2 regions of the Macrococcus psychrotolerans genome follow, and region 1 is predicted to be linked to the other one. Evidence: riboswitches for the same ligand, from Rfam matches in the RefSeq annotation. Region 1 holds a riboswitch; the other holds the start of a gene.
The links. Region 1 has a riboswitch for lysine ahead of QA539_RS07065 (amino acid permease). Riboswitches for the same ligand answer to the same signal wherever they lie in the genome.
Positions count from the first base shown of each region.

Region 2: another riboswitch for lysine. It lies ahead of QA539_RS05420 (aspartate kinase); the one in region 1 lies ahead of QA539_RS07065 (amino acid permease).

Region 1 is NZ_CP124591.1:1,381,068-1,385,492, reverse strand. Features, by position in the region: gene dnaI (primosomal protein DnaI) at 1-20, shown strand, start outside; gene thrS (threonine--tRNA ligase) at 339-2,267, shown strand; lysine riboswitch at 2,320-2,493, shown strand; gene QA539_RS07065 (amino acid permease) at 2,619-4,064, shown strand; ribosomal protein L20 leader region at 4,096-4,220, shown strand; gene infC (translation initiation factor IF-3) at 4,239-4,425, shown strand, end outside.
Region 2 is NZ_CP124591.1:1,075,105-1,079,529, reverse strand. Features, by position in the region: gene dapA (4-hydroxy-tetrahydrodipicolinate synthase) at 1-279, opposite strand, end outside; gene QA539_RS05425 (aspartate-semialdehyde dehydrogenase) at 291-1,280, opposite strand; gene QA539_RS05420 (aspartate kinase) at 1,299-2,522, opposite strand; lysine riboswitch at 2,594-2,767, opposite strand; gene QA539_RS05415 (ABC-F family ATP-binding cassette domain-containing protein) at 2,830-4,425, opposite strand, start outside.

The sequences.
Region 1 (4,425 bases):
ACTATAGACGTGAAAAATAAAATTTGAAAATCCCGACAATATGTGTATAATATTAGGTAACAAACAACAGAAATGTTCGTCTATATGAATAACATCATAAGGATAAGACGATGATTCCTTAATTTATAGAGAGCTGATGGTGGTGAGAATCAGCATTTAAGATCATTTGTTACTCCCTTATGTTCATGATAGTTAATCGCTATCCGGCTCAAGACCGTTATCTTATGTAGAGTTGCTGAGCAATCAGTAATTAGGGTGGTACCGCGAATAGACTTCGTCCCTTTTGGGATGGGGTCTTTTTGTTGTTTAAAATAAAATAAAAAAGTGAGGCGTTTTGAATGAGTGAAATTAATATTAAATTTCCAGATGGTAATGTAAAAAGTTTTGAGGCTGGCGTTACAACTGAAGATATTGCAGGTTCAATCAGTCCTGGTTTAAAGAAGAAAGCTTTAGCAGGAAAATTTAATGGACAAATGGTTGATTTATCAACAGCACTTGAAACAGATGGAGACATCGAAATCATCACGCCTGAGTCTCCTGAAGGTATTGAAGTATTACGTCATTCAACTGCCCATTTAATGGCTCAAGCGCTAAAGCGTATGTATGGTAATGTGCATTTCGGTGTAGGTCCTGTTATTGAAGAAGGTTTCTACTATGATATCGATACAGAGCATAAGATCTCTAGTGAAGACCTACCTGAAATTGAAAAGACGATGCGACAAATTGTCGGAGAGAATATCAAGATTGAGAGACGTGTTGTCAGTCGTGAAGAAGCGAAGAAGATTTTCGCTGATGATCCATACAAACAGGAACTAATCGATGCAATCCCTGAAGATGAGAATGTCACTATCTATTCGCAAGGAGAGTTTACAGATCTTTGTCGAGGTGTGCATGTGCCTTCAACTGCTAAGATAAAAGAATTCAAGCTATTATCAACTGCTGGTGCGTATTGGAGAGGTGATGCAGATAACAAGATGCTGCAGCGTATTTATGGTACTGCATTCTTCGATAAAAAAGCGCTGAAAGCACATCTGAAGATTCTTGAAGAACGCAAAGAACGTGATCATCGTAAAATCGGTAAGGAGCTGGAGCTCTTTACAACAAATCAGCTTGTAGGTGCAGGTTTACCGTTATGGTTACCAAATGGTGCAACAATTCGACGTGAATTAGAGCGTTATATCGTGGATAAAGAAGTTGCACTTGGTTATGATCATGTATACACACCGATTATGGGATCGGTTGATCTGTATAAGACGAGTGGTCACTGGGATCATTATCAAGAAGATATGTTCCCTCCGATGGAAATGGACAACGAAGCGCTTGTACTACGCCCGATGAACTGTCCACACCATATGATGGTATACAAGAATAAACCACATTCATATCGTGAATTACCAATACGTATCGCAGAACTTGGTATGATGCATCGCTATGAAGCGAGTGGAGCGGTAAGCGGGTTACAGCGTGTGCGTGGTATGACATTGAATGATGCGCATATATTCGTTCGTCCTGACCAGATTAAAGAAGAATTTATTCGCGTCGTTCAGCTTGTTATCGATGTGTATAAAGACTTTAAGTTCCAAGACTATAAGTTCCGTCTAAGTTATCGTGATCCAGAAGATACTGAAAAGTACTTCCAGGATGATGAAATGTGGGAACGTGCACAATTGATGCTTAAAGAAGCGGTAGATGAAATGGGACTGGATTATGAGGAGGCGCCAGGAGAAGCCGCATTCTATGGTCCTAAATTAGATGTACAGGTTAAAACAGCTTTAGGTAAAGAGGAGACACTTTCAACTGTACAGCTGGATTTCTTATTACCAGAACGATTTGATCTGGAATATATCGGTAGTGATGGTGAGAAACATCGTCCAGTAGTAATCCACCGTGGTGTGATCTCTACGATGGAGCGCTTCGTTGCTTTCTTAACTGAGGAGTATAAAGGAGCCTATCCATTATGGTTAGCGCCTAATCAGCTTGAGATTATCCCAGTTTCAAATGAGGTACATTATGACTACGCGCGTAAACTCTATGATGAACTGAAATCACAAGGTGTCCGTTGTCATATCGATGACCGCGAAGAAAAGATGGGATACAAGATTCGTGAAGCTCAGATGCATAAAGTTCCTTATCAGATTGTTGTAGGAGATAAAGAAATTGAGCATAATGAAGTGAACGTTCGTCAATATGGTAAGAAAGAATCTAAGACAATCGATCGTGATGATTTCATCTGGTCTATTGTAGATGAGATTCGTCTAAAAAAATAAGCTTGAAAAATTATGATAAGTAATGTATATTTATCATTAACTTAATATTCCTCGTTGAGGTAGAGGTCGCATTGTTTAAGAGTATACTGATGGATACGTCATACACGTAATTGAAACCAGTAGAAAGGAAACGATGCCGAAGAAGCTAAGTGTATGAGCTTAAATTCTGGGCTGTTACTGAATAAGTAACAGACTGTCACACATATTGTGATGCGCTACTAAATGGTAAGAAGAATCATTTATGGATGCATACAATTGTGTGCATCCATTTTTATTTATAGAAGGGAAGTTATTACTTTGTCAGAAAGTACAAATCAAGTACAAAGAAAATTGAAGCAGCGTCATATATCTATGATTGCCATCGGTGGATGTATTGGTACAGGATTATTTATGACCAGTGGAGGAGCTATCCGTGATGCTGGACCCGGTGGGGCGTTACTTGCATTTACAATTATCGGAATTATGGTCTTCTTCTTAATGACATCACTTGGAGAAATGGCAACGTATCTTCCGATTTCAGGAAGTTTTTCAACTTATGCAACACGATTCGTTGATCCGTCACTTGGATTTGCATTAGGCTGGAACTATTGGTTTAACTGGGTGATTACTGTAGCGGCGGATGTGAGTATTGCTGCAAGTGTAATTAAATACTGGGCACCGATGGACTTCTTACCAGGCTGGGCATGGAGTTTAGTCTTTTTAGCCATCATTTTATTTTTGAACACATTATCAGTGCGCGTATATGGTGAAAGTGAGTATTGGTTCGCGATTGTTAAAGTAGTAACAGTTATCTTATTTTTAGGGATTGGTGTACTGACAATCTTCGGAATAATCGGAGGAGAGTATTTAGGGTTCAAAAATTTCACGACTGGTGAAGCACCGTTTCTAGGTCATGGATTAACCGGAAGCTTCTTAACGATTCTTGGTGTATTTTTAGTTGCAGGCTTTAGTTTCCAAGGTACAGAGCTTGTAGGAATTACTGCAGGTGAGTCTGAAGAACCAGAAAAAACGATTCCAAAAGCAATCAAACAAGTATTCTGGAGAATATTAATTTTCTATGTTTTATCTATTCTAGTCATTGGTTTAATCATTCCTTACACAAATCCGAACTTAATGGGAGGAGACAGTGTTGCGAAGTCGCCATTTACATTAGTTTTTGAAAATGCTGGACTTGCGTTTGCAGCGTCATTTATGAATGCTGTTATCTTAACGTCAATTCTCTCAGCGGGTAACAGTGGTATGTATGCTTCAACACGTATGTTATACGCGATGGGTAAAGACGGATTAGCATCCCGTAAATTTTCTGAGACCAATCAGAAAGGGGTTCCGATTCCGAGTTTATTAGCGACCTTCATAGTTGTGCTGATTATCTTCTTAGTTGAACGTGTGGCCAGTGGTGCATATGAATATATCGTTGCGGCAAGTGGATTAACTGGCTTTATCGCCTGGCTCGGTATCGCTATTAGTCATTATAGATTCCGTCGTGCATTTTATGCGCAGAACAAAGATTTATCAGTATTGAAGTATAAAGCAATGTGGTTCCCATTCGGTCCAATCTTTGCATTCATACTATGTCTCTTTGTAATTATTGGTCAGGATACGGACCTGATTATAAATAGAAACTTTGACATGAATGGCTTTATGATTACATATATGGGAATTCCTATTTTCTTAGTATTTTTCTTCTATCATAAACTGAGATATAAAACAAAGAAGATCCCATTAGAAAAAGTTGATTTATCACAAGATACAGATATGAGTAAATATGAAAAAATAGATGTTGACATTGATGCATAACCCTGTTATTATTAAGTCTGTTGAATACGAAACGGACAAGTAGAAGCATCCCGCTTCTCGCCCTGAAGACGCAATAGCAGTTACAGGGTTAAATAACATGGTTAGACATGTCTATTTTTTAGCGGGTGCATAATGCATTCGCTTTTTTGTTTGTCTTCGTAAATCATATAGGAGGTGTCAACCATAGCTAAAGATCAAACTCAAATCAATGACAAAATTCGCGCGAAGGAATTACGTTTAATTGGACATGATGGTGAACAACTTGGTGTTAAAACTAAGTTTGAAGCAATCGAAATTGCAGAACGCGTAAATCTTGATGTTGTTCTTGTTGCACCAAACGCTAAACCACCCGTTGCCAAAA
Region 2 (4,425 bases), 310 kb from region 1:
CTTTAATGAATGATCTATTGATGCCTGCGTATTATTTGTTCCGGTACCAGCAATTACAGGAACTCTACCATGTGCAACGCGTACTGCTATTTCAATAGTTTTAAGTTTTTCATCTTCTGTTAATGTAGAACCTTCACCCGTTGTCCCATTAATTATTAATGCTTCAACATTATTATTGATAAGAAAATTTAAATGTTCTTCGAATAATCTGTAATCTATCGTTTGTCCATTAAATGGAGTAGTTACTGCAACACCTGTTCCTTTAAAGTGTACGTTCATAATTTCACTCCTTATCGATTTAATTGATGCGTATGAATCTGTCCTAGAATTTGAACCGCATTCAGTGCTGCGCCTTTTAGAAGGTTATCGGCAGTACACCAGATATGGAAGGAATTCTCTAATGAGTCATCTCTTCTGATTCGTCCTACATAAACATGATCAGTTCCTGTCGCTGTAATCGCCATAGGGTATTCATTGTCCTGTGGATTATCTATAAGCACGACTGAATCGTCATTTTCGAAGAGCTGTTTTATCTCTTCAACTGTAGCTTCTTTATCAAGTGTGACATTGATTGCAACTGAATGGCTATCCTGAACTGGGATTCTGACACAAGTTGCTGTCACCTTTACATCTTGTAATCCAAGAATCTTCTTCGTCTCATCAATCATCTTCTGTTCTTCTTTTGTGTATCCACTGTCTAAGAATACATCGATATGAGGTAAAGCATTGTTATAGATAGGGTGGGGATAGTTTGTCGGTGCAATCCCTTGTGCGCCATTTTTAAGATCATTGATGCCTGCGACACCGCTTCCTGACACTGCTTGATAAGTTGTGTAGGCGACGCGTCTAATACCATATTTATCTTGCAGTGGTTTAAGAGGTACGACAGACTGAATCGTAGAACAGTTCGGATTAGCGATAATTTTACGTTTAAGTTTAGGTGAATTAACTTCAGGAACAATGAGGTCGATATCCTCATGCATTCTAAAAGCACTTGAATTATCTATTACGATGCTGCCTGCTGATTCAAAGATAGGTGAAAAACGTTCACTTGTAGCACCGCCTGCACTCATAAGCACAAAATCAAATTTCTGGTCTGCTTCTTCTTCAGTCAAAGCTCTTACTGTATAAGTCTTGCCTTGATATTCCATAGATTTACCGGCTGAACGCGGTGAGGAATATAATACGAGTTCATTAAATGGAATCTGCTTTCTTTCTAAAACTTCAAGCATTTTTTGTCCGACTAAACCTGTAGCACCTACAACTGCAATTTTATACATAATTGACTCTCCTTAATTTTATATATTAAATACTTTACATAATGACTGTACTGCATGTTCACCGTTTTCTTTATCTATAACATATGAAATTGATATTTCACTTGTTGTTACCTGATAGAAGGGGATTTCATTATGAATCAATGATTTAAATACCTTTGATGCAACGCCGCTCATATCTCTCATACCTGAACCGATAACAGAAAGCTTTGCATACGTTGAACGCGACTGATGGCTGATAGCCGGGTAGTTTGTACTTAATCTATTAAAAATACGTTCAATCTGTAACTTATCTGTGTCTTTCATTGTGAATGAAATTTGAAGGCCATCTAAGTTTACGATTTGAGATATCATATCGATATTGACTTCTTCTTGTTCTAATTCATCAAATAATTGATTTAATAATTTCGTATCATTCATCGGGTAGCTTAGTGTCACATACTCCATATCGTTATCTAAGGCGACACCAGTCACTGCTTTTTTCTCGAGTATTTGGTCTTTTGGCATAATCCAGGTTCCTCTCTCATTCGATAAAGTTTTTCCGAGATAAATCGGAATATTATAGTTTCTAGCAATTTCAACACTTCTTGTCTCAAGTACTCCAGATCCGAGAGAGGAGAGTTCCATCATCTCTTCAAAGCTTAACTCATCTATATGTCTTGTCTCAGGATAGATACGTGGGTCTGTTCCAAAGACACCTGTAACGTCTGTATAAATTTCACAAGGAGCGCTTAACGCTGCTGCTAGTGCTACCGCCGTAGTATCACTACCACCACGGCCGAGCGTAGTAATTTCATCCTGTTCATTTATACCTTGAAACCCTGCGATAATGATAACATCATGTGATTTGAAATTTTCAATGAGCTTCTGATCATTAATTTCAGTAATCTTACTTTTAAGATAATGTCCTTTCGTGCGAATGCCCGCCTGACTACCGGTCATCGCAATAGATGCAACGTGTAGATCATGCAATATAATCGATAAGTAAGAGATGGTCTGCTGTTCTCCAGTAGTAAGCAGCATCGCTAATGCACTTTCTTTCGGTGTACTAGAGATTGAACTGACATTTCTCATAAGGTCATCTGTAGTTTTTCCCATTGCAGAAACGACGACAACTAGTTTTTCATTATTTTCTGTGCGTTCCTTTAAGTAATTAGCGACTGTGCTAATCTTATCGAAATCACTAACTGATGTACCTCCAAACTTTAATATACGAATGTTTGATTGAGTTATTTGATTATGCAATTAAAATCCCCCTATGGCATCTGCAACAAAAAAACAAGCCCGGATATGCTCCGGGCTTGTTAACGTTTATATACAAGCGATGCACTCCATTATAGTAATATAATGACAGATTCCTAGCTCTTAACCTGTGAATCCAACACTATATATGCTGCAACATAATATAGCGTTTCGGCATCGCACCCTTTCCATAACTTATTGCAGTAGGGTAGTTATGTACTCATGATTGATGCGCCTCATCTGTTTCTTTATTAAGTTATGAATATAATCATACAAAAAGTATTCTGAATTGTAAAGTATTTTTAGAAAATTATTTTAATACGCCTTGTTCCTTTAAGTATTCTTCATAAGTGATCTCTTTTGATAGACCACCAGTTACATTTAAGTCGATGACACGGTTAGCGATAGTATTGATGAATTCAAAGTCATGTGAAGTAAAGATGATTGAGCCTTTAAATGCTTTAAGGCCATCATTTACTGCAGTGATACTTTCTAAGTCGAGGTGGTTTGTTGGTTCATCTAATAATAATACGTTTGCACTAGACAACATCATCTTACTTAACATACAACGTACTTTCTCTCCACCTGATAATACGGTTGCTTTCTTGCGAACTTCTTCACCTGAGAAAAGCATACGTCCTAGGAAACCACGTAAGAATGTTTCAGTTTGTTCTTCTGGTGGAGCATACTGACGTAACCATTCTACAAGGTCAATGTTTTTGCCATCAAAGTATTCAGAGTTATCTTTTGGTAAATACGTCTGACTTGTAGTGACACCCCATTTATAAGTACCTTCATCAGGCTCCATTTCTCCGGCCAAGATTTTTAGTAATGTTGTCTTAGCAATCTCTGAATCACCGACAAGCACAGCTTTATCATTTGGATTCATTGTGAATGAAATGTTATCTAAGACCTTAACGCCATCAATTGATTTTGATAATCCTTGCACTTGAAGCAGCTCATTACCGATTTCGCGTTCAGGTTTAAAGTTAACGAATGGGTACTTACGACTTGATGGCTGGATGTCGTCAAGTTCAATTTTTTCAAGCATCTTCTTACGGCTCGTTGCTTGCTTAGATTTTGATGCGTTTGCTGAGAAACGTGCAACGAAATCTTGAAGTTCTTTAATTTTTTCTTCTTTCTTCTTGTTTGAATCCTGTAACATTTGCTGTGCAAGTTCACTCGACTGATACCAGAAGTCATAGTTACCAACATAGATCTTAATCTTACCGTAGTCAAGATCAGCAATATGCGTACATACGTTGTTCAAGAAGTGACGGTCATGGGATACTACGATCACAGTGTTCTCAAAGTTGATTAAAAATTCTTCTAACCAGCTGATGGCAGGGATATCAAGCCCGTTCGTCGGCTCATCCAGTAATAATACATCAGGTTCACCAAATAGTGCCTGTGCTAAGAGCACTTTGATCTTCTGATTGTTTTCAAGCTCTGACATTTTCTTTTCGTGCAGATCGTCTTTAATACCGAGTCCAGAGAGTAATACTTGTGCATCACTTTCTGCAGTCCAGCCTCCCATTTCACCAAATTCGCCTTCAAGTTCAGCTGCGCGCATACCATCTTCATCCGAAAAGTCAGGTTTCATGTAGATTTCATCTTTTTCCTTCATTACAGTCCATAATCTTTCGTTCCCACGAAGTACGACGTCTAATACGCGTTCCTCTTCATAAGCAAAGTGATCCTGTTTTAAAACAGATAAACGCTCATCTTTTCCTAATGAAACGTGGCCTGTCTGTGAATCAATTTCACCAGATAGGATTTTTAAAAAAGTTGATTTTCCGGCACCATTTGCACCGATTAAACCATAACAGTTGCCTGGAGTAAATTTAATGTTTACATCCTCGAATAACTTTCTATCGCCGAAACGTAAACTTACATTAGATACTTG